Regions from separate parts of the Pseudomonas mucidolens genome, predicted to be linked through region 2. Evidence: predicted binding sites of a transcription regulator. Region 2 holds the regulator's gene; each other region holds the start of a gene.

Region 1 (10,027 bases), 320 kb from region 2:
TGGTCTCGCTGCATTCACCGCGCCCCAACTCGATGCGGATAGTGATCTCTTCCTGCTGCATCACTGCCGAGCCTTGCGCTTCGGTGTAGGTCTCGGCGCGGGCGCCCTTGCTCGCGATACACACCTCGCCCAGGAACACGTCGATCTGGCTGACGTCCAGGTTCGGCACACCGGCACGCCCGACGGCAGCCAGAATACGCCCCCAGTTCGGGTCGGAAGCAAACAACGCGGTCTTGATCAGCGGCGAATGGGCCACGGTGTAACCGACGTCCAGGCATTCCTGATGGTTGCCGCCGCCATTGACTTCAACGGTAACGAATTTGGTTGCGCCTTCGCCGTCGCGCACAATGGCCTGGGCCACTTCCATGCACACTTCGAACACCGCCTGCTTCAGTGCGGCAAACAGCGGCCCGTTGGAGGAGGTGATTGGCGGCACATCGGCTTTGCCGGTCGCGATCAACATGCAGCAGTCGTTGGTCGAGGTATCACCGTCGATAGTGATGCGGTTGAACGACTTGTTGGCGCCGTCCAGCATCAGGTTTTGCAGCACGTCACGCGAGACTTTGGCGTCGGTGGCGATGTAGCCAAGCATGGTCGCCATGTTCGGGCGGATCATGCCGGCGCCTTTGCTGATGCCGGTGACGGTGACGGTGACGCCGTCATGCACGAACTGGCGACTGGCACCCTTGGGCAAGGTGTCGGTGGTCATGATCCCGGTGGCCGCGGCCGCCCAGTTATCCTCGGACAGGTCATCCAGCGCCGCCTGCAGCGCGCCTTCGATCTTTTCCACCGGCAGCGGTTCGCCGATCACACCGGTGGAGTACGGCAGGATCTGGTTGGCCTCGACACCCGCCAGTTCCGCGAGCCTGGCGCAAGTCCGGGCGGCGGCGGCCAGGCCAGGCTCGCCGGTACCGGCGTTGGCATTGCCGGTGTTAGTCAACAGGTAACGCACTTCACCTTCGACACGTTGCTTGGCGAGAATCACCGGCGCCGCGCAGAAGGCGTTGAGGGTAAACACTCCGGCGACGGTCGAACCTTCGGCACAGCGCATCACCACCACATCCTTGCGCCCCGGGCGCTTGATGCCGGCCGAAGCAATACCGAGTTCAAAACCGGCCACCGGGTGCAGCGTGGGCAAAGGACCAAGACCAACAGCCATGAATGCGCTCCTCAAGAAAAGTGATGTCTGCGCCGTCGTCGTCGACGGAGAAATAATGGCAAAACGCCGCGACGGCTGAAGCCGGTCGCGGCGCGGGGTGCTGCAGCGTCAGGCAAAAATTTTAGTTGATTTCGCCGTGGCAGTGCTTGAACTTCTTGCCGGAACCGCACCAGCATGGCTCGTTACGGCCCAGCTTCTGCTCGTTGCGCACAGGCGCCTGGGCGACATCAGCCATATCGGCCTCCTCACCCAGCACCTGCGGCGCGTCAAGGCCAGGTGCTTCGTCATGCTGGAACTGCATGCGTGCGGCCAGGGCTTCGGCTTCCTGACGCAGGCGCGCTTCTTCTTCGATCGGGTCTTCGCGGCGTACCTGAACGTGGGACAGCACACGAATCGAATCGCGCTTGATCGAATCCAGCAACTCGGAGAACAGCGTGAACGACTCGCGCTTGTACTCCTGCTTCGGGTTCTTCTGGGCGTAGCCACGCAAATGGATACCGTGACGCAGGTGATCCATGGTCGACAAGTGGTCTTTCCACAGGTCGTCGAGCACGCGCAGCACGATTTGTTTCTCGAAGGTGCGCAGCGCTTCGGCGCTCGCCTGTTCTTCTTTTTCGTTGTACGCGGCCAACAGTTCGGCCATCAGTTTTTCACGCAGGGTTTCTTCGTACAGATGATCGTCTTCGTCGAGCCATTGTTGGACCGGCAAGTCGACACCGAAGTCGCTCTTCAACGCGGCCTCCAGGCCAGCGACGTCCCACTGTTCAGGCAGCGATTGTGGCGGGATATGCGCGGAAACAGTGGCGTTCAGCACGTCCTGGCGGAAGTCGGCAATGGTTTCGCCAATGTTGTCAGCGGCCAGCAACGTGTTACGCATGTGATAAATCACTTTACGCTGTTCGTTGTTCACGTCATCGAACTCCAGCAATTGCTTACGGATATCGAAGTTGCGGCCTTCGACCTTGCGTTGCGCCTTTTCGATGGCATTGGTCACCATGCGGTGCTCAATGGCTTCACCGGACTGCATGCCCAGGGCCTTCATGAAGTTCTTCACGCGATCCGATGCGAAGATGCGCATCAGGCTGTCTTCCAGAGACAGGTAGAAACGGCTGGAACCGGCGTCACCCTGACGGCCGGCACGACCCCGCAACTGGTTGTCGATACGGCGCGATTCATGACGCTCGGAAGCAATGACCTGCAAGCCACCGGACTCCAGCACTTGCTGGTGACGCTTCTGCCAGTCGGCCTTGATCTGGGCGATCTGCTCGGGAGTCGGGTTGTCGAGGGATGCCACTTCCACTTCCCAGTTGCCGCCCAGCAAGATGTCGGTACCACGACCAGCCATGTTGGTGGCGATGGTCAGCGCGCCGGGGCGGCCGGCCTGGGCAATGATCTCGGCCTCTTTTTCGTGGAACTTGGCGTTGAGGACCTTGTGCTCGATGCCTTCCTTGTTCAACAGACCGGACATGTGCTCGGACGTTTCGATGGTCGCGGTACCCACCAGTACCGGACGGCCCTGGGCCATGCATTCCTTGATGTCGGCGACAATGGCCGCGTATTTCTCTTCGGCCGTCAGAAACACCAGGTCGTTATAGTCTTTACGCGCCAGGGGTTTGTTCGGCGGGATAACCATCACCGACAGACCATAGATCTGGTGGAATTCGAACGCTTCGGTGTCAGCGGTACCGGTCATGCCGGACAGTTTGTTGTACAGACGGAAGTAGTTCTGGAAGGTAGTTGACGCCAACGTCTGGCTCTCGGCCTGGATGTTGAGCATCTCCTTGGCTTCGATGGCCTGGTGCAGGCCTTCCGAAAGGCGACGACCGGGCATGGTACGACCGGTGTGTTCGTCGACCAATACGACCTGGCCGTCCTGGACGATGTACTCGACGTTGCGATTGAACAGCTTGTGAGCGCGCAGGCCGGCATACACGTGGGTCAGCAGGCCCAGGTTATGCGCCGAATACAGGCTCTCGCCTTCAGCCAGCAAGCCGACCTGAGTCAACATCTCCTCGACGAACTGGTGGCCGGCTTCGTTGAGCTCGACCTGGCGGGTCTTCTCGTCAATGGAGTAATGACCTTCTTTGGTCACCTCGCCTTCCACTTCTTCGATGTGTTGCTCGAGACGCGGGATCAGCTTGTTGATTTCGGTGTACAGGCGCGAGCTGTCCTCGGCCTGACCCGAAATGATCAACGGGGTACGCGCTTCGTCGATGAGGATGGAGTCGACTTCGTCGATCACGGCAAAGTTAAGTTCGCGCTGGAATTTTTCTTCCATGCTGAACGCCATGTTGTCGCGCAGGTAGTCGAAACCGAATTCGTTGTTGGTGCCGTAGGTAATATCAGCGGCGTAGGCGGCACGCTTTTCTTCCGGCGGCTGGAACGGCGTTACCACGCCGACGGTCAGGCCGAGGAACTCGTAGAGCGGACGCATCCAGTTGGCGTCCCGGCGAGCCAGGTAGTCGTTCACCGTCACCACGTGCACGCCCTTGCCGGACAGCGCGTTGAGGTAAACACCCAGCGTGGCCACCAGGGTCTTGCCTTCACCGGTACGCATTTCGGCAATCATGCCTTCGTGCAGGGTCATGCCGCCGATCAACTGAACGTCGAAATGGCGCATGCCCATGACGCGTTTGCCGGCTTCACGGGCAACCGCAAAGGCTTCGGGAAGCAATTTGTCGAGGGTTTCGCCTTTGGCTATGCGGGCCTTGAACTCTTCGGTCTTGGCGCGCAATTGCTCGTCCGAAAGGGCAACCATCTGCTCTTCGAAGGCATTGACCAACTGCACTGTCTTGAGCATGCGTTTGACTTCGCGCTCATTCTTGCTTCCAAAAAGTTTCTTTAACAAAGGCGCAAACATATCGGCAGGTTCTTCCACACTTAGGGATGGAGGGCGCACCGTGAGTGGCCCGAGCAGCCCTCACGGCCGCATGCGAACGCGCATTCTACCCGGAAACGAGGGTGAAGAAAGTGGTGCTGTTCAGCGATGCAGGCTCAGCTCTCCAGGAGGGCTTGTTTAAAATAAGGGCTTTTTGCTGAACTTCAACCCATACGAGTGAGAAGTTACTTACTGATTTCATGGAAAAACTGCCGCCAAAGCAATGAGCAGAGTGACGCGGGTGCTTTCTGCTACCATGGCCGCTCTGTTACTCAAGGTGTCTGATTATGGCATTTCGCCCACTGACGGCCCGTGCTCCCGCCGTGTTGCTTCGCGAAGCCAAGCCTTTAAAAGCCATCTTTGGTCATGCGCAACGCCTGGGTCATTTGCAGCGTTTGCTGGAAAGCCAACTGCAACCTGCCGCCCGCGAACACTGTCACGTGGCCTCCTGGCGCGAAGGCACGTTGCTGCTGATTGTCACAGACGGGCATTGGGCGACCCGCCTGCGCTATCAGCAAAAACGCTTGCAGCGCCAGTTGCAGGCGTTTGATGTATTCGCCAGCCTGACGCGCATCCAGTTCAAGGTCCAGCCACCCACCGTACAGCAAGGCGCGGTGGGGCATACGATGGATTTGTCGGTCAATGCCGCCGAAACCATCCAGGCCACGGCGGACGGGATTACCGATCCCAAGCTGAGGGCAGCGCTGGAACGCCTGGCCAGTCACGCCAAACCGAAAGCCTGACGATTACACGCAATCCAGTGTGGGAGCGGGCTTGCCCGCGATTACGGAGTGTCAGTCAACGAATTTATCGACTGGTACAGCGCTATCGCGAGCAAGCCCGCTCCCACAGTTAATCACCTAAACTTGATGACTATTTACGCTTGCTGCCGCCAAGCAAAGACCCCAACAGCCCGCGCACCAACTGCCGACCCATCTGATTAGCGGCCTGTTGCATGGCCGATTTCAAGGCCTTGCCCGCGGTGGTTCCCAGAAACGCGCCGGCCTTGTCGACGAAATTCGGTTCTCCAGCTTCAGGCGAGACGTCGGCTTGCTTGCCCAGGTCCTTGCGCGCCATCAGCACTTCATAGGCTGACTCGCGGTCAACCGGCTTGTCATAACGCCCCAATAGCGACGAACTGGCGATCAACGCGGCACGTTCGGCCTCGGTCAACGGCCCGATCCGCGATTGCGGCGGCGCCACCAGCACGCGCTGGACGACCTCAGGTGTACCTTTTTCCTGCAACGTCCCCACCAGCGCCTCACCCGTCCCCAGCTCGGTCAGTACCGCCAGGGCGTCAAACGCCGGGTTCGGCCGGAAGCCATCGGCTACGGCTCGCAGGGATTTCTGTTCCTTGGTGGTGAACGCCCGCAGACCGTGCTGGACTCGCAATCCCAATTGCGCCAGGACGCTGTCCGGCAAGTCCCCAGGCGACTGGGTGACAAAGTACACCCCCACCCCTTTGGAGCGAATCAACCGCACCACTTGCTCCAGGCGTTCCTGCAACGCCTTGGGCGTGTCGGCAAACAGCAAGTGCGCCTCATCGAAAAACAGCGCCAGCAGCGGCTTTTCAGCGTCGCCGCGCTCGGGGAGTTGCTCGAACAGCTCCGCCAGCAACCACAATAAGAACGTCGCATAGACCTTCGGCGATTCGTGTACCAATCGACTGGCGTCCAGCAGATGAATCCGCCCCCGGCCATCGCTGGTCGGTTGCAGAATATCTTCCAGTTGCAACGCGGGTTCGCCGAACAAGGCTTCTGCGCCTTGCTGTTCGAGCACCGCCAGGCGTCGCAGCAACGCCTGGCTGGAGCCGGTGGTCATCAGCGCCGCGTCGTCGCCCAACAGCTCGGGATGGAACTTCAGGTGATTGAGCAGCGCCTTGAGGTCTTTGAGATCCAGCAGCAGCAGGCCTTCGCGATCGGCCACTTTAAAGGCGGCATATAAGGTCGACTGCTGACTGTCAGTCAGTTCCAGCAGGCTACCCAGCAGAAGCGGCCCCATTTCACTCAAGGTCGTACGAAGAGGATGACCAGACTGACCGTGGATATCCCACAACGTCACCGGATACGCCTTGGGCGTGTAGTTCAGGAACGGCATGCCGGCGATCCGCTCGGCCACCTTGCCCTGAGGGTTGCCCGCGGCGCCCAGGCCACACAGGTCACCCTTGATATCCGCGGCGAATACTGCGACCCCGGCATCACTGAATGCTTCGGCAAGACGTTGCAAGGTCACGGTCTTGCCGGTCCCGGTAGCGCCGGCGATCAAGCCATGACGGTTAGCCAGGCGCATGGCCTGGGCGATCGGCTGGACATCGAGGTCCGCACCAATCAGGAGTTGCGATGAGTCAGGCATTTTGTCACCCATGATTAATCTTTAACGCCACACGGTCGATACAGATGAAGCGAGAGACCGAAAAAGTCTAAAACCGCTAGACCGGATAATTCCTGCAGGAGCAGATGGAAATATCACACTTTTTTTAACGCTGCCATTTTGCGCGTTCGCACTAGGGCACGCACTCGGACATTAAGACCTTAGCGGACCCGACAAGCCATGAATAAAAATATGCGCTTCAGCCACAAAATCCTGCTCGCCGCCGCCCTTATCGTGATTGCCGCTTTTGCGTTGTTCACCCTGTACAACGACTACCTGCAACGCAATGCGATTCGCGACGACCTCGAAAACTATCTGCATGAAATGGGCGATGTAACCGCCGGCAATATCCAGACCTGGCTCAGCGGACGCATTATCCTGGTGGAAAACGCCGCACAAAACATCGCGATCAATCCTCAGCCGGCAGCCGTGGCCAGCCTGCTGGAACAGAAGTCCCTGACGTCATCGTTCATGGCTACCTACCTGGGCGACAGCAACGGTGGCTTCACCATACGTCCCGACACCAAAATGCCCGAAGGCTTCGATCCGCGTGCCCGGCCCTGGTACAAAGGCGCCTTGAGCAGCAACGGCTCAACCCTGACCGAACCCTACATCGATGCGGCCACCGGCCAATTGATCATCTCTGTCGCCACCCCGAGTATCAAGGCGGGACAAAGCGTTGGCGTGGTCGGTGGCGACCTGAGCTTGCAAACCCTGGTGGACAACATCGGCGCGCTGGACTTCGATGGCATGGGCTACGCATTCCTGGTCAGCGCCGACGGCAAAGTGCTGGTCCACCCGAATAAAGACCTGGTGATGAAATCCCTGAGCGACGTCTATCCGACCGATACGCCGAAAATCAGCGCTGACTTCAGCGAAGTCGAGGTTGACGGCAAAACCCGCATCGTCACCTTCGCCCCGATCAAAGGTCTGCCGTCGGTAAACTGGTATATCGGCCTGTCGGTGGATAAAGACAAATCCTTCAGCATGCTCAGCGAGTTTCGCACCTCAGCCATTGTCGCCACCCTTATTGCGGTGGCGATCATCATCGCCCTGCTGGGGATGCTGATCCGTGTGTTGCTGCAACCGCTGCATGTCATGACCCGCGCCATGGAAGACATCGCCAATGGCGAAGGCGACCTGACACGCCGCCTGAGCATCAACAATCACGACGAATTCGGCATTCTCGGCCTGGCCTTCAATCGCTTTGTAGAGCGGATTCACACTTCGATTCGCGAAGTGTCCTCGGCCACCGGCCAAGTCAATGAAGTGGCGCTGCGCGTGGTCAGCGCCTCCAACTCGTCGATGCTCAACTCCGACGAGCAGGCCAATCGCACCAACAGCGTCGCCGCCGCGATCAACCAGCTTGGGCCGCGGCCCAGGAAATCGCCCGCAATGCCGCCCAGGCTTCTCACCAGGCCAGCGATGCCCGCCAACTGGCCGAAGATGGCCAGAACGTGGTGGAACGCAATATTCAGGCGATGAACCAGCTGTCAGCGATGATCAGCACCTCCAGCAGCAACATCGAGGCGCTCAACAGCAAGACCGTGAACATCGGGCAGATTCTCGAAGTCATCACCAGTATTTCCCAGCAAACCAACCTGCTGGCGCTCAACGCGGCCATCGAGGCGGCGCGTGCCGGGGAAGCCGGACGCGGGTTTGCAGTGGTGGCCGACGAGGTGCGCAACCTGGCGCACCGCACGCAAGAGTCGGCACAACAGGTGCAAAAGATGATCGAGGAACTGCAAGTCGGCGCCCGAGATTCGGTCAGCACCATGAGCGAAAGTCAACGTCATAGCCTGGAGAGTGTGGAAATCGCCAACCTTGCGGGCGAGCGCCTGACCAGCGTCACCCAGCGCATCAGCGAGATTGACGGCATGAACCAATCGGTCGCCACCGCCACCGAGGAGCAAACCTCGGTCGTGGAGTCGATCAACATGGACATCACTGAAATCAACACCCTCAATCAGGAGGGCGTGGAAAACCTGCAATCAACCTTGCGTGCCTGCTCCGACCTGGAGCAACAAGCCTCACGCTTGAAACAGTTGGTGGGCAGTTTCCGCATCTGAAGCCGTTACACCGTCTTGTCAGGGTCGGACTCGCCGCGCGGCCCTGACGAAGCGGGCTTCGAGGCGTCCTGCAACTGCTCCCACAACTGCGCGGCACCGGGGAAGTCCGTGCCATTTTCGGCATCGAGGGCATCCGGGTCATACCGACTCAAACAGCCCTCGCCCAACGTTGCGGGCGCTCTGGACGTGGCTTTATCCAGGGGATCACTCATGGTTCGATCCTCACATCAGACACCAATAAAAAGGGCCTGCAGCGATTAAACGCCGAGGCCCTTTGTTCTTCAATCAGCACAGGTCAATCAGAACACCACCGTCTTGTTGCCATGCACCAGGACCCGGTCTTCCAAGTGATAGCGCAAGCCACGGGCCAGGACCATCTTCTCTACATCACGGCCGAAACGCACCATGTCTTCAATGCTGTCGCTGTGACTGACACGTACCACGTCCTGCTCGATGATCGGCCCCGCGTCCAATTCTTCGGTGACATAGTGGCACGTTGCGCCAATCAGCTTCACGCCTCGCAGGGAAGCCTGGTGATAGGGTTTGGCACCGACAAACGAAGGCAGGAAGCTGTGGTGAATATTGATCACCTGGCCGGCGTATTCGCGGCACAGTTCCGGCGGCAGGATCTGCATGTAGCGCGCCAGCACCACCACATTCGCGTCATGTTGCTTGACCAGACGCGAGACCTCGGCAAAGGCCGGCTCTTTATTCTGCGAATCGACCGGAACGTGGTAATACGGAATGCCATGCCACTCGACCATGCTGCGCAGGTCGTCATGGTTGGAGATCACGCAGGCGATTTCGCAGTCCAGCTCATCGCTGTGCCAGCGGTGCAGCAAGTCCGCCAGGCAATGAGACTCGCGGCTGGCCATCAATACCACGCGTTTCTTCTGTTCGGTATCGGTGATGCGCCAGGTCATCGAGAACTCTTCGGCGATCGGCGCAAATGCCTCGCGAAAAGCCTCAAGACCAAAGGGCAGCGTGTCGGCACGAATTTCATGACGCATGAAAAACCAACCACTGAGATTGTCCGAGTGGTGACTCGCTTCGGTGATCCAACCGTTGTGGGAGGCCAGGAAGTTACTGACTTTAGCAACGATACCGACCCGGTCCGGGCAAGCAATCACCAGACGAAAAGTGCGCATTAGGGGGAAACTCCAGAACTTCGCAAAGGCCGCCATTCTAGCGATTACGCAGAAAAACTGCAGTACTCCTCAACGCTTATTCCGCCGAATCACCGCAGGTATCCCTTAGTCGTGTACGGCTTTACCTTGCGAACATCGTGAAAGCTGTAGCGGTTAGCACAGTTAAAGGATAGTTAAAGAGAGTATCTTTAGCAGCACAGACCTGCATTAAGTAACTCATTCACGCGTATCCTTCACAAACAAAGATGTAAATTACATAAAACCGCGCTTAAATGTTTACTTAGGCAAACCGCCTGACTATTATTAGCCCACTGTTTCTGTCACCCAGCGCCCTACATAAGGTAGCCCACATGTCTCTGATCAACGAATACCGCGCCACCGAAGAAGCTATCAAAGAGCTGCA
Region 2 (10,027 bases):
GCCAGCAGGAATTGCTGCCGTCGCCGGCCCGCGCCCAGGAAACCAAGGAGCTTGGCTGGGATGATGTCACTCCGATCGACATGATCGGCCTGGAAGTGGGCTATCGCCTGATTCCCCTGGTAGACCGTAATCAGGGCGGCCAATTGCTGGCGCGGATCAAGGGTGTGCGCAAGAAGCTGTCCCAGGACCTGGGCTTTCTGATGCCCACCGTACACATTCGCGACAACCTTGACCTGGCCCCCAGCGCGTACCGCCTGACCTTGATGGGCGTGACCCTGGCGGAAGCGGAGATCTATCCGGACCGCGAGCTGGCGATCAACCCCGGCCAGGTGTTTGGCAGCCTCAGTGGCATTACCGCCAAAGATCCGGCTTTTGGCCTGGATGCGGTGTGGATCGAAGTCAGCCAACGCAGTCAGGCGCAGTCGTTGGGTTACACCGTGGTGGACGCCAGTACGGTGGTCGCGACTCACCTCAACCAGATTCTCTACAAACACTCCCACGAGCTGATTGGTCACGAAGAAGTCCAGCAACTCATGCAATTGCTGGCCAAGGCTTCGCCAAAACTCGCCGAAGAGCTGGTGCCGGGCGTGTTGTCGTTGTCGCAGTTGCTCAAAGTGCTGCAAGCGTTGCTGGCCGAGCAGGTGCCGGTAAGGGACATTCGCAGCATTGCCGAGGCTATCGCCAACAACGCCGCCAAGAGTCAAGATACCGCCGCTCTGGTGGCTGCGGTACGCGTCGGGTTGTCGCGTGCCATCGTCCAAAGCATTGTAGGGCTTGACTCCGAGCTGCCTGTGATTACCTTGGAACCCAGGTTGGAACAAATATTGCTCAATAGTATCCAGAAGGCAGGACAAGGCCAGGAAGAGGGCGTTCTGCTGGAGCCAAGCATGGCTGAAAAACTCCAGCGTTCGTTAATTGACGCCGCGCAGCGCCAGGAAATGCAGGGCCAACCGGTGATTTTGCTGGTGGCCGGCCCGGTTCGGGCGATGTTGTCGCGGTTTGGACGTCTGGCAGTACCGAATTTGCACGTTTTGGCTTACCAGGAAATTCCTGACAATAAGCAAGTGACTATCGTCGCGACAGTAGGGCCCAACGGCTGAGGTAGTGGGTTATGCAAGTGAAGCGTTTTTTCGCCGCCGATATGCGTCAGGCCATGAAACTGGTTCGTGATGAGCTGGGCGCCGATGCTGCGATTATCGGTAACCGGCGTATTGCCGGCGGTGTCGAGCTGACGGCTGCCCTGGATTACACACCCTCGGCGCTGACGCCACGTGTGCCGAACATGGAACTGGAAGACGAGCTGCGCAAGACGGCCTCGCGCATTGTCTCGGCCCAGGCCGAGTTGAGCATGCGCGGTGACAGCGATGCGACCACCAATCGCCAATTGTTCGCCGGTCTGCCACTGACCGCGGCCGAGCCGTTGGTGGAACCGACTTTTGTCGAGCCGCCACGTCCTGCGGCGCCAGCACCGGCCGCCGCAGTCGACCAGCGGGTTTTCGACTCGATGCGCTTTGAACTCAATGGTCTGCGCGAGCTGCTGGAAGTCCAATTGGGCTCCCTGGCCTGGAATCAGTTGCAGGGCAGCAAGCCGCAACAGGCCAACCTCTGGCGTCGCCTGCAACGCATTGGCCTGTCCGGCCCGTTGTCCCGCGACCTGCTGGAACTCACCACCGGCATTGAAGAACCTCGCCAGGCCTGGCGCATGCTCCTGGCGCATCTGGCGCGGATGATCGTCACTCCGGAAATCGAACCCCTGGAAGAGGGTGGCGTGATTGCCATGGTGGGGCCTGCCGGCATGGGCAAGACCACCACTCTGGCCAAACTGGCAGCGCGTTATGTGCTCAAGTACGGTGCGAACAACATCGCGCTGGTGAGCATGGACAGCTATCGGATTGGCGCTCAGGAGCAGCTCAAGACCCTGGGACGTATCCTCAATGTGCCCGTGACCCATGTCGATCCGGGCCAATCGCTGGCCAACGCCCTTGATCCGCTGCTGCGCAAGCGCGTCGTGTTGATCGATACGGCCGGCCTGCAAGCCAGCGATCCGGCCTTGCGCATGCAGCTGGAAAGTCTGGCCGGGCGCGGGATCAAGTCAAGAAATTACCTGGTCCTTGCAACCACCAGCCAAAAACAGGTTCTGACTGCTGCGTACCACAGCTACAAACGTTGTGGGCTGGCGGGCTGCATTCTGACTAAACTCGATGAAACAGCTAGCCTTGGCGAAGTGTTGAGCCTGGCCATCAGTCATGCATTGCCGGTCGCCTACCTGACCGACGGGCCGCGGATTCCAGATGATTTGCATCTGCCGCGCCGCCATCAGTTGGTCAGCCGGGCCGTCAGCGTACAAATGCAGGAAGAACCGAGTGAGGAAGCGATGGCCGACATGTTCGCTGACCTCTACCACAGTCCGGCCAAGCGGGTCGGCTGAGGGCTATATGAACATAGTGAAATGTACCTACATCGATGGTCAGCAAGCGGTTAGCGCGACCACCTTATGTAGCCTGCGTCTAAGCAAGACAAGGTAAAGAAAGCACATGGGCAGCATGCATCCCGTACAGGTGATCGCGGTGACCGGCGGCAAAGGTGGCGTCGGCAAGACTAACGTGTCAGTGAATTTGTCCCTGGCCCTGGCAGAGCTTGGCCGCCGCGTCATGCTGCTGGATGCCGACCTGGGACTGGCGAACGTCGACGTTCTGCTGGGACTGACGCCCAAACATACCCTGGCTGATGTGATTGAAGGCCGCTGTGAGCTGCGCGATGTGCTGTTGCAGGGGCCGGGCGGGATTCGCATCGTACCGGCCGCCTCGGGCACCCAGAGCATGGTTCATCTGAGTCCGGCGCAGCATGCCGGGCTGATCCAGGCCTTCAGTGATATCGGCGACAACCTCGACGTGCTGGTGATCGACACCGCCGCCGGGATCGGCGAGTCAGTGGTCAGCTTCGTGCGTGCAGCCCAGGAAGTGTTACTGGTGGTGTGCGACGAGCCGACCTCGATCACCGACGCTTATGCGCTGATCAAGCTACTCAACCGCGACTACGGCATGAACCGTTTCCGGGTCTTGGCGAACATGGCCCAGAGCCCGCAAGAAGGGCGCAACCTGTTCGCCAAGTTGACCAAGGTCACCGATCGTTTCCTCGATGTCGCTTTACAATACGTCGGCGCAGTGCCCTATGACGAGTGTGTGCGCAAGGCTGTGCAAAAGCAGCGTGCAGTCTATGAAGCGTTCCCTCGTTCCAAGTGCGCGTTGGCGTTCAAGGCTATCGCCCAGAAAGTCGATACCTGGCCACTGCCCGCCAATCCTCGGGGGCATCTGGAGTTTTTCGTCGAGCGCTTGGTGCATCAGACGAGCGCAGGACCGGTGCTATGACATCAAGCGGCTACAACCTTTACAAAAATTCGGCACGTGACAGTCAGGGGGAGTTGATCGAGCGCTATGCGCCTCTGGTCAAGCGCATTGCCTATCACCTGCTGGCACGCCTGCCCGCCAGCGTCCAGGTCGAAGACCTGATCCAGGCGGGCATGATCGGCCTGCTCGAGGTGTCGACCAAGTACGACGCGAGCAAAGGCGCGAGTTTCGAGACGTATGCGGGGATTCGCATCCGTGGAGCAATGCTCGATGAAGTGCGTAAGGGGGATTGGGCGCCGCGTTCGGTACACCGCAATACTCGGATGGTGAGTGACGCAATTCGCTCAATTGAAGCAAAAACCGGTCGTGACGCTAAAGATCATGAAGTTGCGGCCGAACTCCAATTGAGTCTCGACGATTACTACGGGATTTTGAACGATACCTTGGGCAGCCGCTTGTTCAGTTTCGACGACCTGTTACAGGATGGCGAGCATGAAGGGCTGCACGAGGACGGCGCGAGTGGTCATCTCGAACCGTCGCGCGATCTGGAAGATGAGCGTTTCCAGAGCGCGCTGGCGGACGCAATCGCCAATCTGCCGGAGCGTGAGCGGCTGGTGTTGGCGCTGTACTACGACGAAGAGCTGAACCTCAAGGAAATCGGTGAGGTCCTGGGTGTCAGCGAATCGCGGGTCAGCCAATTGCACAGCCAATGCGCCGCCCGCTTGCGGGGGCGTTTGGGAGAGTGGCGCACGCGCTGACAGGCAGTGTGGGGACACTGTGAACGACACCGCCCGGGCGCTTGGCCTGGGCGGGAGCGGCCCGTGGTGCGACCCCTGCAATCCTTTTTGTGTAATGCCTGTTGAATGAAATGGCGCGGCCAGGTGCTGGACGCGTTTAAGACTGCTTGGAGGTCGAATTGGACAAGAACATGAAAATCCTCATCGTTGATGACTTCTCAACGATGCGGCGGATCATAAAAAACCTGTTGCGTGACCTTGGGTTCACTAACACGGTCGAGGCGGACGACGGTCTTACGGCGATTCCGATTCTCAACAGCGGCAGTATCGACTTTCTGGTAACCGACTGGAACATGCCAGGCATGACCGGTATCGAGTTGCTGCGCCACGTGCGCGCTGATGAAAAACTGCGCAGCCTCCCGGTGTTGATGGTGACCGCCGAAGCCAAGCGCGAACAGATCATCGAAGCCGCCCAGGCCGGGGTCAATGGTTACGTGGTCAAGCCATTCACAGCATTGGCCTTGAAAGAGAAGATCGAAAAGATCTTCGAACGTATCCACGGTTGATACCGCCACGGGGGAGCTATGGAGCATAACGAACTATCGCAGGACGATTTTGAATCGACCCTGAAAAAACACGCCCGCGAGTTGGTCGAATGTCTGGAAAAAGGCAAGTTCGGCGACGCGGTGCAGTTGATCCATGAGCTCAATCAGACCCGAGACCGCGGCCTGTATCAGGAAGTGGGCAAGCTCACCCGTGAGCTGCACAGTGCAATCGTCAATTTCCAGATTGACCCGCGCATGCCCCAGGCCGAAGAAATTTCGCAGATCACCGATGCCACCGAACGCCTGTCCTATGTGGTCAGGCTGACCGAGGCGGCGGCCAACCGCACCATGGACCTGGTGGAAAGCGCCACGCCCCTGGTCAACGGCATGGCCAGCGAGGCCCAGGCGCTGAGCGCTGACTGGGGTCGCTTCATGCGTCGGGAAGTGGGGGCCGAGGAGTTTCGTGAACTCGCCCGTCGGGTCGACGGCTTTCTGTCGCGCAGCGAGCAGGAGAACCGCACGGTCTCCAGCAACCTCAACGATATTTTACTGGCCCAGGATTACCAGGACCTCACCGGTCAGGTGATCAAGCGCGTGACCCAACTGGTCACCGAAGTGGAGAGCAACTTGCTCAAATTGGTGTTGATGGCGGGTCAGGTTGATCGTTTTGCCGGCATCGAACATGACCGTGAAGCGATCCTCTCGGAAAAAGATCCACAAAAACATCTCGCCAAGGGTGAAGGTCCGCAGATTCATGCCGATAAACGTGAAGACGTTGTGTCAGGTCAGGATGACGTAGATGACCTGTTATCCAGTTTAGGCTTCTAAGGAGCACGCACCCATGAGCTTCGGCGCCGATGAAGAGATCCTTCAGGATTTCCTTGTAGAGGCCGGCGAAATTTTAGAGCAACTGTCCGAACAACTGGTCGAGCTGGAAAGCCGGCCAGAAGATGCGAACCTGCTCAATGCAATTTTTCGCGGTTTTCACACTGTAAAAGGGGGCGCCGGCTTCCTCCAGCTGCATGAGCTGGTGGAATGCTGTCACATCGCCGAGAACGTGTTCGACATCCTGCGCAAGGGTGAGCGACACGTCGACTCGGAATTGATGGACGTGATCCTGGAGGCCCTGGATGCGGTCAACGGCATGTTCAATGAAGTGCGTGAACGCGCACCGATCACTGCTGCGACCCCGGAACTGCTGGCCGCTCTAGCGCGCCTGGCAGAACCAGCCGACCTGACGGCGGCGCCGCTGGTCGAGGCGGCGTCGGAGCCGGTTGCCGAACCCGAAGTAGATGTCACTGACAGTGAGTTCGAGCAACTGCTGGACTCCCTCAATACAGTCAAGGCCGAGGCCGAAGCTTCCCAGGCTTGCGCACCAGCAGCGGCCCCCAGCACGGAAGACATCACCGACGCCGAGTTCGAGTCGTTGCTCGATCAGTTGCACGGTAAAGGCCAGTTTGCCCCTGACGCGGTGGCGGCCTCACCTGCACCGGTCGAACCCGCGGCCCCCGTCAGCACCGACATCACCGACGATGAATTCGAAGCGCTGCTCGATCAGTTGCATGGCAAAGGCTCATTCGCGGTTGACGCCTTGCCGGCGGTCGCCGCGGCCGCTGCACCTGCGACACCGACTGCCGCACCGGCCGCTGACGGCCTGATCAGCGATCACGAATTCGAATCCCTGCTGGACGAGTTGCACGGCAAGGGCAAGTTTTCCGAAGTGCCACCGGCCGCGGCTGCTTCGGCACCGGTTGCCGCCAAGGCCGCCGTAGTTGCCGCGCCAGCACCCGCTGTCGCCAAGGCTGCGGCGCCCGCGCCCGCAAAATCGGCCCCGGCCCCGGCTCCCTCCCGAGCACCCGCGCCAGCCGGCGACAAAGCCCCCGCCAGTGAAGCCGAAACCACCGTGCGCGTTGATACCGCCCGGTTGGACGACATCATGAACATGGTTGGCGAGCTGGTGCTGGTGCGTAACCGCCTGGTGCGCTTGGGCCTCAACAGCGGCGACGAAGCCATGTCCAAGGCGGTGTCGAACCTTGACGTGGTCACCGCCGACCTGCAAACCGCGGTGATGAAAACGCGGATGCAGCCGATCAAGAAAGTCTTCGGCCGCTTCCCGCGCCTGGTTCGCGACCTGGCTCGGCAGTTGAAGAAAGAGATCAACCTGGAGTTGGTCGGCGAAGAGACCGACCTCGACAAAAACCTGGTCGAAGCCCTGGCGGACCCGCTGGTCCACTTGGTGCGCAACGCCGTCGACCACGGCGTGGAAACCCCGGAAGAACGTGAGGCCGCGGGCAAGTCCCGGGGCGGCAAGGTGATCCTGGCGGCCGAACAGGAAGGCGACCATATCCTGCTGTCCATCACCGACGACGGCAAAGGCATGGACCCGAATATCCTGCGCGGTATCGCGGTCACGCGCGGCGTGATGGACAAGGATGCCGCCGATCGCCTGACCGACACCGAATGCTACAACCTGATCTTTGCGCCGGGCTTCTCGACCAAGACCGAGATTTCCGACGTGTCTGGACGTGGCGTCGGCATGGACGTGGTGAAGACCAAGATCAGCCAGCTTAACGGTTCGATCAACATCTATTCGACCAAGGGCCTGGGCTCGAAGATCGTCATCAAGGTGCCGTTGACCCTGGCGATCATGCCGACCCTGATGGTAATGCTGGGTAATCAGGCGTTTGCCTTCCCGCTGGTCAACGTCAACGAGATTTTCCACCTCGACCTGTCGCGTACCAATGTGGTGGACGGCCAGGAAGTGGTCATCGTGCGCGACAAGGCGCTGCCACTGTTCTACCTCAAACGCTGGCTGGTGGCTTCGGCCAAGCATGAGGAGCAGCGTGAAGGCCATGTGGTGATCCTCTCCGTGGGTACTCAGCGCATCGGCTTTGTGGTCGATCAACTGGTAGGCCAGGAAGAAGTCGTGATCAAGCCTTTGGGCAAGATGCTGCAGGGAACCCCGGGCATGTCGGGTGCGACCATTACCGGTGACGGTCGGATCGCGCTGATTCTCGATGTTCCGAGCATGCTCAAGCGTTACGCCGCGCGGCGTATTTGATTCTGGTGGGGCAGGGCGGCAGTCCCTCGCCCCGCCTAACGGAGTGGTTATGGTAGTCAAGGTTCTGGTGGTGGACGATTCGGGCTTCTTCCGCCGCCGCGTCTCGGAAATTCTTTCGGCGGATTCCAATATCCAGGTGGTCGGTACGGCCACCAATGGCAAAGAGGCGATTGATCAGGCGCTGGCGCTGAAACCGGACGTGATCACCATGGACTACGAGATGCCGATGATGGATGGCATCACCGCCGTTCGGCACATCATGCAACGCTGTCCGACCCCGGTATTGATGTTCTCGTCGCTGACGCACGAAGGCGCCCGAGTCACTCTCGATGCGCTGGACGCTGGCGCCGTGGACTTCCTGCCGAAGAACTTCGAAGACATTTCGCGCAACCCGGAAAAGGTCAAGCAGATGCTCTGCGAGAAGGTGCATAGCATCTCGCGCAGTAATCGTGGCAGCTTCAGGGCTTCCGCGCCAACATCGACACCGACACCGACACCGACACCGACACCGACACCGGCGCCCGTGGCCACGCCATCGGCGCCCAGCACTTTCGGGCGCCCGGTGCCAGCTTCGCGTCCAGCCGTGGCGCCGGCGCGCACGCCCGTCTCGAGTGCGGCTTCACCCAAGCGCAAAGCCTACAAGCTGGTTGCCATCGGCACCTCGACTGGCGGCCCTGTGGCTCTGCAGCGGGTGTTGACCCAGCTACCGGCCAACTTCCCGGCGCCGATCGTGTTGATCCAGCATATGCCCGCTGCGTTCACCAAGGCCTTTGCCGAACGCTTGGACAAACTGTGTCGCATCAGCGTCAAGGAAGCCGAGGACGGTGACATTCTGCGCCCGGGCCTGGCGTTGCTGGCGCCAGGCGGCAAACAGATGATGATTGACGGCCGCGGTGCGGTGAAAATCCTGCCGGGTGACGAGCGTCTGAACTACAAGCCTTGTGTGGACATCACCTTCGGCTCGGCGGCCAAGTCCTACGGTGACAAAGTTCTGGCGGTGGTGCTCACTGGCATGGGCGCCGACGGCCGTGAAGGTGCGCGCCTGCTCAAGCAGGGCGGCAGCGCGATCTGGGCGCAGGATGAGGCCAGCTGCGTGATCTACGGCATGCCGATGGCCATCGTCAAGGCCGACCTGGCCGATGCGGTCTACAGCCTGGATGACATTGGCAAGCACCTAGTGGAGGCTTGTCTCTGATGGATGTGTTGAGTCTGATTGGCATCATCTTGGCGTTTGTCGCCATTATCGGCGGCAACTACCTCGAAGGAGGGCATCTCGGTGCCCTGGCCAACGGTCCGGCGGCGTTGATCGTGATTGGCGGTACGGTGGGCGCGGCGCTGTTGCAGTCGCCCTTGAGTTCGTTCAAGCGCGCGATGCAGATTCTGGTGTGGATCATTTTTCCACCCCGCGTGGATTTGGCCGGTGGCGTTGACCGCGTGGTCAACTGGAGCCTCACAGCGCGCAAGGAAGGCCTGCTTGGCCTCGAAGGCGTGGCCGATGCGGAACCCGACAGCTATGCGCGCAAAGGTCTGCAATTGCTGGTCGACGGCGCCGAGCCGGAAGCCATTCGCAGCATCCTGGAGGTGGATTTCTACACCCAGGAAAGTCGCGATATCAACGCCGCCAAAGTCTTTGAAAGCATGGGTGGCTATGCGCCGACCATCGGCATCATCGGCGCGGTCATGGGCTTGATCCACGTGATGGGCAACCTGGCCGATCCTTCGCAATTGGGCAGCGGTATTGCCGTGGCGTTCGTCGCCACCATCTACGGCGTGGCCAGTGCCAACCTGTTGCTGCTACCGATCGCCAGCAAGCTCAAGTCCATTGCCCTACGCCAGTCACGTTATCGTGAAATGCTGCTTGAAGGCATTCTGTCGATTGCCGAGGGCGAGAACCCGCGCTCCATCGAATTGAAGCTCCAGGGCTTCATGGATTGATGGGGAGTATTGCCTGTGAGCCGTCGTCGCCGCGAACCTGAAGAGCACGTCAACCATGAACGCTGGTTGGTGTCCTACGCCGACTTCATCACTTTGCTGTTCGCTTTTTTCGTGGTGATGTACTCCATTTCTTCGATCAACGAAGGCAAGTACAAGGTCATCTCCGAGGCGCTGGTGGGTGTGTTTACCGACTCCGACCGCGCCCTCAAGCCGATTCCGATTGGTGACGAACGCCCCAAGAGCGTGACGCCGGCCAAACCGTTGGTCAAAGACAGCGATGAGACCGACGCCGGCATCAGTGGCGGCAGCGATCCGCTCAAGAGTATCGCCGACGACATCAGCGCGGCGTTTGGCGACTTGATCAGTTCCAACCAGATGACGATTCGTGGCAATGAGCTGTGG
Region 3 (10,027 bases), 430 kb from region 2:
TTTCATGTCCAGTCGCGCCACGGCGGCATTCAGGAAACCGAGGTCGAAGCTGCTGTTGTGACCGACCAGGATCGCGCGTTTGCAGCCGTTGGCCTTCAAGGCTTTGCGCACACCTCGGAAGATATCGGTGAGTGCCGTTTCTTCACTGACCGCCATGCGCAGCGGGTGGTCGAGTTTGATCCCGGTAAACTCCAGGGCCGCTGCTTCGATGTTGGCGCCTTCGAAGGGTTCGACGCGGAAGAAATGGGTGTGTTCCGGATACACGAAACCCTGTTCATCCATGCCGATGGTGGTGGCGGCGATTTCCAGCAACGCATCAGTGGCACAGTTGAACCCGCCGGTTTCTACGTCAATGACCACCGGCAGGTAGCCACGAAAGCGTTCAGCCATCGGGTGGCGTGAACCGCCGCCATGACCTTCGTGTTCGTCGTCGAAATGGTCTTCACTCACGCGTGTTCCTCCAGCAGGCGCCAGCGCAGTGTTTCACCGGCGCGCAGCGGGATAACGGTCAGCTCGCCAAATGGCAGGCTGGCAGGGGCGGTCCAGTCTTCACGAACCAGGGTAATGCGCTCGGTGTTCGCCGGCAGCCCGTAGAAACGCGGGCCGTTCAGGCTGGCAAACCCTTCAAGCTGGTCCAGCGCGTTACGTTGCTCGAACGCTTCGGCATACAGCTCGATCGCCGCATAGGCGGTATAGCAACCAGCACAACCGCACGCAGCTTCCTTGGCGTGCTGGGCGTGGGGCGCCGAGTCGGTGCCGAGGAAGAACTTTTCGCTGCCGCTGGTGGCGGCATCGAGCAGTGCAACCTGGTGGGTATTGCGCTTGAGGATCGGCAGGCAATAGAAGTGCGGTCGAATCCCGCCTACCAGCATGTGGTTGCGGTTGTACAGCAGGTGGTGCGCGGTAATGGTCGCGGCGACGTTGGCCGAGGCTTCGGTGACGAATTGCACGGCGTCGGCGGTGGTGATGTGTTCAAACACCACTTTCAAGGTCGGGAACAGTTCGACCACGCGACGCATGTGCTCGTCGATGAAGATCTTTTCGCGATCGAATACATCGACATCGCCACGGGTGACTTCACCGTGGATCAGCAGCGGCATGCCGACTTCGGCCATGGCTTCGATCGCCGGCAGGATCTTGTCGATGCTGGTCACGCCGGAGTCGGAGTTGGTGGTCGCGCCGGCCGGGTACAGCTTGGCGGCATGCACAAAACCGCTGGCGCGGGCCTGGCGAATTTCTTCGGGCTGGGTACGGTCGGTCAGGTACAGCACCATCAACGGTTCAAAGCGGCTACCGGCGGGTCGCGCAGCGAGGATGCGCTGGCGATAGGCGTCGGCTTCAGCGGCATTTCGCACCGGAGGTACCAGGTTAGGCATGATGATGGCACGGCCAAACGTGCGCGCTACATCGGCCACGGTGTGGGGCAACGCAGCACCATCGCGAAGATGAATATGCCAGTCGTCGGGACGCAGCAGGGTCAGGCGGTCGGACATTGGGGATTCCAGGCGGGTCAATCTGGTGGGAATGCTACCGGAAAAGACACTCGCAGGCACCCGCTATCAAGTTTTGCTGAATGCTACCGATATCCCTGGGTATGCCTTAACGACGTATGACGCCTTGATGTGTTGTAGAAACCAGTGGAGCCGCCCGTGCGCCAGCATTATCTAGCCCTGCTCAGCCTATTCGCCAGCTTGCCCGCGATGGCCCTGACGTTCCAGACGCGCCTGGAGAATGTCGAGTGGAAGGTGGAAGGCGACAAGTTCGAATGCCGCTTGAGCCAGCCGATTGCCGATTTTGGTTCTGGCGAGTTCTTGCGCCGCGCCGGGGAGCAGGCGACATTTCGCCTCAAAGCCTACAACGGTTCGCTGGGCGGTGGTTCCGCGACATTACTCGCGGCCGCGGCGCCGTGGCAGCCGGGACGCGGTGATATCAATCTCGGTGCGGTGCGCGCCGGCAGTGGTGATGTGCTGTTCAACAGTTCCCAGGCCCAGGCCGGGCGCTTGTTCAATGGTCTGTTGGAGGGGCGTAGCCCAACGGTACGCCACTATTCACGGGATGGCGGCTATTCCGAAATCCGCCTGTTACCGGTGAAGTTCAACAAGGCCTACAGCGACTATCAACTGTGTACGGCAAAACTGCTGCCGATGAACTTCGATCAGATCAAGCAGACCCAAGTGGGCTTTCCGGGAGGCGGCATCGATCTGGACGCGGCCGCCAAGGCCAAGCTGATGGTCATGCTGGAGTTCATCAAGGCCGACCCCACCGTCAACCATATCGAACTGGACGGCCACTCGGACAACAGCGGCAATCGCCTGTCCAACCGCGACCTTTCCCGTCGCCGTGGCCTGGCGGTGATGGATTTCCTCAAGGCCAACGGGGTTCCCGAGTCGCAGATTGTCCTGCGCTTCCATGGCGAACGTTATCCGCTGGTGCCCAATACCAGCCCCGCCAACCGGGCGCAGAACCGGCGTGTCAATATTCACCTGGACCGGGTGCCTGTTCCCGAGAAACCGGCGCCCCAGGCCACCGCCCCGGCGAACGCGGCCGCCACCTCCTGAGGTGCGGCCATTCGTCGCTAGTCCGACATAATCTGTCGCTTTATCTTCATTTGCTGTCGCGCCCCTGTAATTTCACGGTTTTGAACGGTAGAATCATCGGCTTTCCGTAAAACCCCGTGGAGTGATGGCATGGCCGACGTAAACAAGGTCGTTCTCGCGTATTCCGGCGGCCTGGACACTTCGGTGATCCTCAAGTGGCTGCAGGATACTTATAACTGTGAAGTGGTGACCTTCACCGCTGACCTGGGTCAGGGCGAAGAGGTCGAACCTGCACGTGCCAAGGCGCAAGCCATGGGCGTGAAGGAGATCTACATTGACGACCTGCGCGAAGAGTTCGTCCGCGATTTCGTTTTCCCGATGTTTCGCGCCAACACTGTCTACGAAGGCGAGTACCTGCTGGGTACCTCCATCGCACGTCCGCTGATCGCCAAGCGCCTGATCGAAATCGCCAACGAAACCGGCGCCGACGCCATCTCCCACGGTGCCACCGGCAAGGGCAACGACCAGGTCCGTTTCGAATTGGGCGCCTATGCGCTGAAGCCGGGCGTGAAAGTGATTGCCCCTTGGCGTGAATGGGATCTGCTGTCCCGTGAGAAGCTGATGGATTACGCTGAAAAGCATGCCATCCCGATCGAGCGTCACGGCAAGAAAAAATCCCCGTACTCGATGGATGCCAACTTGCTGCACATCTCCTATGAAGGCGGCGTGCTGGAAGACACCTGGACCGAGCACGAAGAAGACATGTGGCGCTGGACCGTCTCTCCAGAGAACGCGCCTGACAAGCCGCAATATCTGGAGCTGACCTACCGTAACGGCGATATCGTCGCGTTGGACGGCGTCGAAATGAGCCCGGCTACCGTACTGGCGACGCTGAACCGTATCGGCGGCGAGCACGGCATCGGTCGTCTGGATATCGTCGAGAACCGTTACGTGGGCATGAAGTCCCGTGGCTGCTACGAGACCCCGGGCGGAACCATCATGCTGCGCGCCCACCGCGCGATCGAGTCCATCACCCTGGACCGTGAAGTCGCTCACCTCAAAGACGAACTGATGCCTAAGTACGCCAGCCTGATCTACACCGGCTACTGGTGGAGCCCGGAGCGCCTGATGTTGCAGCAGATGATCGACGCCTCCCAGGCCCATGTGAACGGCGTTGTGCGCCTGAAACTGTACAAGGGCAATGTGATCGTCACCGGTCGCAAATCCGATGAGTCGCTGTTCGACGCCAATATTGCCACCTTTGAAGAAGATGGCGGCGCTTACAATCAGGAAGATGCCGCAGGTTTCATCAAGCTCAATGCACTGCGCATGCGTATCGCGGCCAACAAAGGTCGTAAGTTGTTCTAAGCTGTTTGAATGACCATAAAAAGTGGTCCCTCTATCGAGGGGCCATTTTTTATGTCCGGAAAACCTGTAAGCGTTCAAGATGTTTATAGTTGTTTAAGATGCTGCCGAAGATTCGGCAGAAGTTGACCGCGTACGATATATCTATTTTTGCTGTGCTATTTTTAGTGTGGCAAGTACTTTCTCTTTGAGTTGCTATAAACGTCGAGAGTCCTGTAGGTTTTAACGTATTTTTTAGCCAAATTGCTGCTGGCGGCGAGATGTTTCTGGGAACTTTTCTCCAAGGGATTTTTCTGTGCGTGGATAACTGCAGGTTTAACTTTTGCAAGGGACATTTCCTGAAACCTGTGTGCGGCGCGTTTATATTGGCCGCAGAGTATGGCTATTTTCATTCGAAATATGTTTTCCGGCGGAAAGTTCTGAAAGCTCGAATGGAATATGACACATCCTTAGAGGCGTTTTTTTGTAGGGTGATTCCTATAGCTTTGTGGGGCCGGTCTCTGCTTGCTGTTACTTGGGGGGGAGTGCTATGCCAAGAGGGAAACGACTAGGCTATTGTGCGGGCTCTGAATAATTCGAACAGCGAAATTGGACTTGCCCATGAATAAAGTGCTGATCGTGGATGATCATCCCGTCATTCGCCTTGCTGTACGGATGCTAATGGAGCGTCATGGATACGAGGTTGTTGCGGAGACCGATAACGGTGTCGATGCATTGCAACTCGCTCGGGAGCACATGCCGGACATTGTCATTCTGGATATTGGAATTCCTAAACTCGATGGTCTGGAAGTTATTTGCCGGCTATCGTCAACCAAACAGGTGCAACCGTTCAAAGTGCTGGTGCTGACGTCCCAGGCACCTGGCCACTTTTCCATGCGCTGCATGCAGGCGGGGGCGGCGGGCTACGTCTGCAAGCAACAGGACCTTACCGAGTTGCTGAGTGCGATAAAGGCCGTGTTGTCCGGTTACAGCTACTTCCCCAACCAGGCGCTCAATTCGGTGCGGTCCACGCAGGGGAATGCCAGTGAAGCGGACATGGTCGAGCGGCTCTCGGGTCGGGAGATGATGGTATTACAGCAACTGGCACGCGGGAAAACCAACAAGGAGATTGCCGATGGCATGTTCCTTAGCAACAAAACCGTGAGTACCTACAAGACTCGCTTGCTGCTCAAGCTCAATGCTCGATCGCTGGTGGATTTGATAGAGCTCGCGCAGCGTAACGGGCTGGTATAAACGTCAGGTGCAGTGTCGGGCGCCGTCGACGTCCGCACAGAAAAAGCCTCCCGGCGGAGGCTTCTGGATGTGGCCCGCTGGATTAAAGGTCGAAATCGTAATCGGCCAACTGTTTTTGCAAGCGTCGCTCTTCCAGAAGGTTGTCGATTGTGCGGCGTTTGCTCAAATTGGTCTTGGCCACTTCTATAGGTGCTTCAGTCGCCTCATCCGAGTCCGTGGCAACAAAGTCATCCTCTACATCCACATCCAGTTGTTCTTTGCCAGTGCTCATAAGGTTAACTCCAGGCTAAGACTGCCATTGGCGCTCCTTATATCGACAAACGTCGGCCGGGTAAAAAAGATTTTTTCAATCGACTGATCAATAAAACCCTTGGTTGCTCAATCGTCGGACGTCTTTTCCTTGTATTCGCACAGATCTTCGATCCGGCAGCTGCCGCAGCGGGGCTTTCGAGCCTGGCATACGTAGCGCCCATGCAGGATCAACCAGTGGTGGGAGTCAAGCAGGTAAGGTTTGGGTACAAACTTCATCAGCTGTTTTTCCACCTCCACCACATTTTTTCCAGGCGCTAGCCCGGTGCGGTTACTGACGCGGAAAATGTGCGTGTCCACCGCCATGGTCAATTGGCGAAACGCAGTATTGAGCACCACGTTGGCGGTCTTGCGACCTACTCCTGGCAGGGCCTCGAGTGCCTCACGGGTTTGCGGTACTTCGCCGTTGTGACGTTCCACCAGCAAGCGGCAGGTCTCGATGACGTTTTTTGCCTTGCTGTTGTACAGGCCAATGGTCTTGATGTAATGCGACAACCCTTCAACCCCAAGCGCATGGATCGCTGCCGGTGTATTGGCCACGGGGAACAATTTGGCGGTGGCCTTGTTGACGCCGACGTCTGTCGATTGTGCGGACAAAATCACTGCGATCAGTAGCTCGAACGCTGAGGAGTAAGCCAGTTCGGTTTTCGGTTCCGGGTTGTCTTCGTGCAGCCGACGGAAAATTTCCAGGCGTTTTGCGGCATTCATGGCGCGAACGGTTCCTTGCAAGCGGTCAGTGGGGTTTTGAACGGTGGGCCCAGGCCTGCCATCCTGCGAGCAGCAGGCCGAGCAGGATAAACCCCCACGGGGCGAATGTGGCGAAGTGGCTATCGATCAGGATGCGTGACAGCGTCATTGCCCACAGCAGCAGACTGAATACGACAAACAGGCGAAACCGCAGCTTACCCTGGCCGGGTTGGAAGAACCCGCCTTGTTCGAGCAACACACATTGAACTCCGAGCAACAACAGATAAGCGCTCAGGCCTGCGGACATCTCCAGCACCAGGACCTGTATCGCCAAGTCGCCGCAACTGATCCAGGTCGCCGCCAGCAACACGCTTGCCACACCCAAACGGTGGCCACTGAGGTGATGACGAATCAGCTTCATGCTCACACTGTAGATCGTCACAATCACTGTCGAGACCATCCAGAAAACCAAGGCTTTCACCAAGGTGTCACTGACGCCAAGCACCGGTGGCAGTATCAACGCACCTGCCAGCCAGACGGACTTACTCATCGACAGGCCGCTCCAGCAAGTGCTGACGGTGCTCGTCAAAATAGCCTAGGGCGTCATGGATTGCGTTGAGCACGGCGCGCGAGGTGACAGTGGCGCCGGCCATTTGATCGAATTGCCCGCCGTCTTTTCTCAGGGCCCAGGCTGGCTCTTGCGGAGTGTTTGGCGACAGTCCCTTGAAGGCGGCAAGCCAGGGATGACCGGGCTCGGTAATGTGCCCGCCCAGACCAGGTGTTTCCGACTGCTTAAGGGTTTTTACCCCCAGTACTTTTCCATTGCCGGCGATTGCGATCAACAATTCAATACTGTCGTTGTAACCGATGGTTTGTGAGTGCAGGACCACGGCACTTGGTTGCCCTGACAGCGTCGCGAGATAACCATTGAGCAGTCGACTGTGGTTCAGCGCTACGGGACTTGCGAGCAGCGGATGTGCCAATGGCTGAATGTCGTAGCCAGCCAGCGGCAAGAGATCCAGCAACGTACGGTTTTGCAGATCGCGTTGCTGGGCGGCGATGGGCTGGGTGGTCAGTTGTTGCAGGGCCACGGTCAGGCCAGCGCCGGCGATAGCCACCAGCATCACGATGATTATTTCTCGTGTGGGCTTCATCCATCCACCGCCTGTGGCTTGGGTTCTGCCAGGCGTTCAAGCGCGGGCACCGCCAGGTTCATCATCAATACCGCAAACGCTACGCCATCGGCGTAGCTGCCCCATGTGCGGATCAGGTAGATGAGCAACCCCACGCCGATACCAAACAGCAAACGCGCACGTGGGTTTTTAGCTCCGGATACCGGCTCGGTAACAATAAAAAATGCCCCGAGCATGGTTGCGCCGGTCAGCAGATGAAACAGCGGGGCGCCATGGGAATCCGATCCTGAGCCGTTCCAGCACAGCAGGCTGATGACGAACAGGCTGGCGAGCATGCCCACCGGAGCGTGCCAACTGAAAACCCGTTGTTGAAGCAAAAAGACACCGCCAGCGAGAAACGCCAGATTGACCCATTCGCTGCTTTTGCCGGCGATGTGGCCAAAAGCCGGGTTATTCGCAAACAGTTCGTCCATGGTCAGGCTTTTATTGATTCGCAACGTATCGAGGGCCGTGGCCTGGGACCAGGCATCAGGTGCGTCGCCCTGTATGCCCAATACCTGTTGCAGACTCGCCAACAGCTCCATGCCATGGGGAGCAGGCCAGTGCGTCATCGGTTGCGGGAAGAGCACTAGCATCAGTGCATAACCGAGCATGGCCGGGTTAAACGGATTCCGGTTGCCGCCATACAGGTGTTTTCCCAGCAACAATGCACTGGCGACCGCGGCCAAGCATAACCACCACGGGCAGTAAGGTGGCAGGGCCAAGGCCAGCAAAGTTGCGCTGACCAGGCCGCTGAGATCACCGGACGGCAAACCCAGCTGGCGCCTGCGTAGACGACAAATGCTGGCTTCCACGATCCATGCGCAAGCGCCTGCCAGGATCAGATTGATCAACACGCCCCAACCGTAAAACCAGAACAGCACGAGCACCCCAGGACCTGTCGCCAGCAGCACTCGTTTCATTGCCTGTTGCTGATGGTCGAAGGTCTCAAGTGCTGACATGCTTATCCACCAGACGTTGAGCGTCATCGAGCCGCTGTCGGGCGACGGTCAACTCGGCCTCGCTGGTGCCCGGCTGACGCTGCAGTTTGCTCAGTTCGGCACGGTGCATCGCCAGCTGGATTTTTGCACGCTTGAGGTCGGGACCCTGATCCGCCGCGAGGGGCGGCACGACGGGGTTATTCGCTTCGAGCAACGCCAGCGCCTGCTCGGCAGCTTCAAACTGCTGCTGCAGATGAATCAACTGCGACTGCTGCTCAAAGGTCGGCGGATGGCCAAAGGCTTTCAGGGACCTATTGAGTTGGGCTCGGCTCATCGCGAGGGTGATCTTGGCCTTTTTTACCGCAGCGTCCATTTCTGCGGTTTTTTGTGCGCGGACGCGTTCAATCGCTGCCTGCAGCGGATTGCTCTGCACTTCTTCGCTGGGCGCGGCGCGCTGGGTGCGAGCCAGGCGTTCGGCAATCCGCAGCGCTTCTTCACGCTGCAGGCGCGCATTGCGCTGTTCGAAACGACGTCGGGCACGCTCGCGTTTGGTCGCGCGGGCTTGGTACTCCTGGGCGCTGGTTGCCAGGCCACCGACAATTGGCAGCGTCTTACCCGGTGACAGCGGGTGCATTTCAATGCAGTCCACCGGGCAAGGCGCGACACACAGGTCGCAACCGGTGCATTCATCAACGATCACCGTGTGCATCAGCTTGGCCGCGCCGAGGATGGCATCCACCGGGCAGGCCTGGATGCACTTGGTGCAACCGATGCACTCGGCTTCACGAATAAACGCCACTTGCGCCGGCGCTTCGCCCCGTGAGGTATCCAGTTCCACTAGCGCCACGTTCAACAGCTGTGCGAGGCCGGCGAGGGTCTCTTGACCGCCCGGTGGGCACTTGTTGATGGCTTCGCCTTGAGCGATCCCTTCAGCATAGGGTTTGCAGCCAGGATGCCCACATTTGCCGCATTGGGTTTGTGGCAGCAAAGCGTCGATACGTTGAATCAGGCTCATGGTTTGATCATTGCGTTGAAACCCAGGAAAGCCACGCTCATCAACCCGGCACCGATCAGCTCCAGCGGCAGGCCTTTGAAGGGCTGGGGAATATCGTTGCCGGCGACACGTTGGCACAGATCGCTGAACAGACCGAGCGCCAGCCAGAAACCGAGACCGGTTCCCAGACTCAGGAGTGTCATGTCAACCAGGCCCTGATCGTCTCGAACACCGCTCAGCACTACCCCGAGTACACCGGCGTTGCCCAGTAGCAGCGGCCATAGTCCGTCGAACGGCAGCCTTGGTGCCCACCTCGACAGGGCGCGCAGCAAAGGTTGAATCAGCAACGCGGTCATCGCCAGCCACACAAACAGTCGCAGCGAAACCAGCGTAGACGGTAGCAGCAAATAGTGATGCAGCAGGTAGCCCGATACGCCGCTGAGTACCATCAGCAACAGGGTTGCGAGTCCCAGGGCATGCACCCGTCGACGCTCCAGAACCTGATCGCCGGGCAGCGGCATGCGCAGCACGAAGTGGCTGATCAGGGCGGCGCTGGCAAGAGGGACAAGCATATCGGTCATGGTGGGGCCGGTTAAGCGAACAGGGCCTGATTATCCGGCAAGCACGGGGAGGGCACTAGCTGAAACCGCCCGATAGCGAGTCATCGTCGCGACTATCGGGCGGTTTCAGTGTTACTTGATGCGCTGGCCAGGCTTGGCGCCGCTGTCGGGGCTCAGCAGGTAGATTTCCTCACCGCCCGGGCCTGCGGCCATCACCATGCCTTCGGAG

The links. Region 2 encodes FliA, which starts transcription of late flagellar genes. Its sites were predicted from a motif close to CTAAAGTTTNNNNNNNNNNNGCCGNTAA; they were not measured.
Region 1: BLU75_RS02280 (methyl-accepting chemotaxis protein) is a predicted target of FliA. The motif match lies at 6,404-6,431, and genes of this name have one in related genera.
Region 3: BLU75_RS01690 (flagellar protein MotY) is a predicted target of FliA. The motif match lies at 1,559-1,586, and genes of this name have one in related genera.

What each region holds. Positions count from the first base shown of each region.
Region 1 covers NZ_LT629802.1:462,460-472,486, reverse strand. Annotated here, with positions in the region: gene argJ (bifunctional glutamate N-acetyltransferase/amino-acid acetyltransferase ArgJ) at 1-1,159, opposite strand, end outside; gene secA (preprotein translocase subunit SecA) at 1,281-4,019, opposite strand; gene BLU75_RS02290 (DUF721 domain-containing protein) at 4,325-4,780, shown strand; gene BLU75_RS02285 (helicase HerA-like domain-containing protein) at 4,911-6,389, opposite strand; gene BLU75_RS02280 (methyl-accepting chemotaxis protein) at 6,588-7,892, shown strand; gene BLU75_RS28205 (methyl-accepting chemotaxis protein) at 7,865-8,476, shown strand; gene BLU75_RS02275 (hypothetical protein) at 8,482-8,688, opposite strand; gene purU (formyltetrahydrofolate deformylase) at 8,776-9,624, opposite strand; gene mvaT (histone-like nucleoid-structuring protein MvaT) at 9,975-10,027, shown strand, end outside.
Region 2 covers NZ_LT629802.1:783,451-793,477, forward strand. Annotated here, with positions in the region: gene flhA (flagellar biosynthesis protein FlhA) at 1-1,100, shown strand, start outside; gene flhF (flagellar biosynthesis protein FlhF) at 1,112-2,428, shown strand; gene fleN (flagellar synthesis regulator FleN) at 2,535-3,368, shown strand; gene fliA (RNA polymerase sigma factor FliA) at 3,365-4,105, shown strand; gene BLU75_RS03915 (chemotaxis response regulator CheY) at 4,276-4,650, shown strand; gene BLU75_RS03920 (protein phosphatase CheZ) at 4,669-5,457, shown strand; gene BLU75_RS03925 (chemotaxis protein CheA) at 5,471-7,690, shown strand; gene BLU75_RS03930 (protein-glutamate methylesterase/protein-glutamine glutaminase) at 7,740-8,885, shown strand; gene BLU75_RS03935 (flagellar motor protein) at 8,885-9,625, shown strand; gene motD (flagellar motor protein MotD) at 9,641-10,027, shown strand, end outside.
Region 3 covers NZ_LT629802.1:349,405-359,431, forward strand. Annotated here, with positions in the region: gene rnt (ribonuclease T) at 1-450, opposite strand, end outside; gene pyrC (dihydroorotase) at 447-1,493, opposite strand; gene BLU75_RS01690 (flagellar protein MotY) at 1,650-2,558, shown strand; gene BLU75_RS01695 (argininosuccinate synthase) at 2,688-3,905, shown strand; gene BLU75_RS01705 (response regulator transcription factor) at 4,503-5,135, shown strand; gene BLU75_RS01710 (PA3496 family putative envelope integrity protein) at 5,218-5,406, opposite strand; gene nth (endonuclease III) at 5,514-6,152, opposite strand; gene BLU75_RS01720 (Rnf-Nqr domain containing protein) at 6,178-6,681, opposite strand; gene BLU75_RS01725 (RnfABCDGE type electron transport complex subunit G) at 6,674-7,285, opposite strand; gene BLU75_RS01730 (RnfABCDGE type electron transport complex subunit D) at 7,282-8,265, opposite strand; gene rsxB (electron transport complex subunit RsxB) at 8,252-9,259, opposite strand; gene BLU75_RS01740 (Rnf-Nqr domain containing protein) at 9,256-9,819, opposite strand; gene metG (methionine--tRNA ligase) at 9,931-10,027, opposite strand, start outside.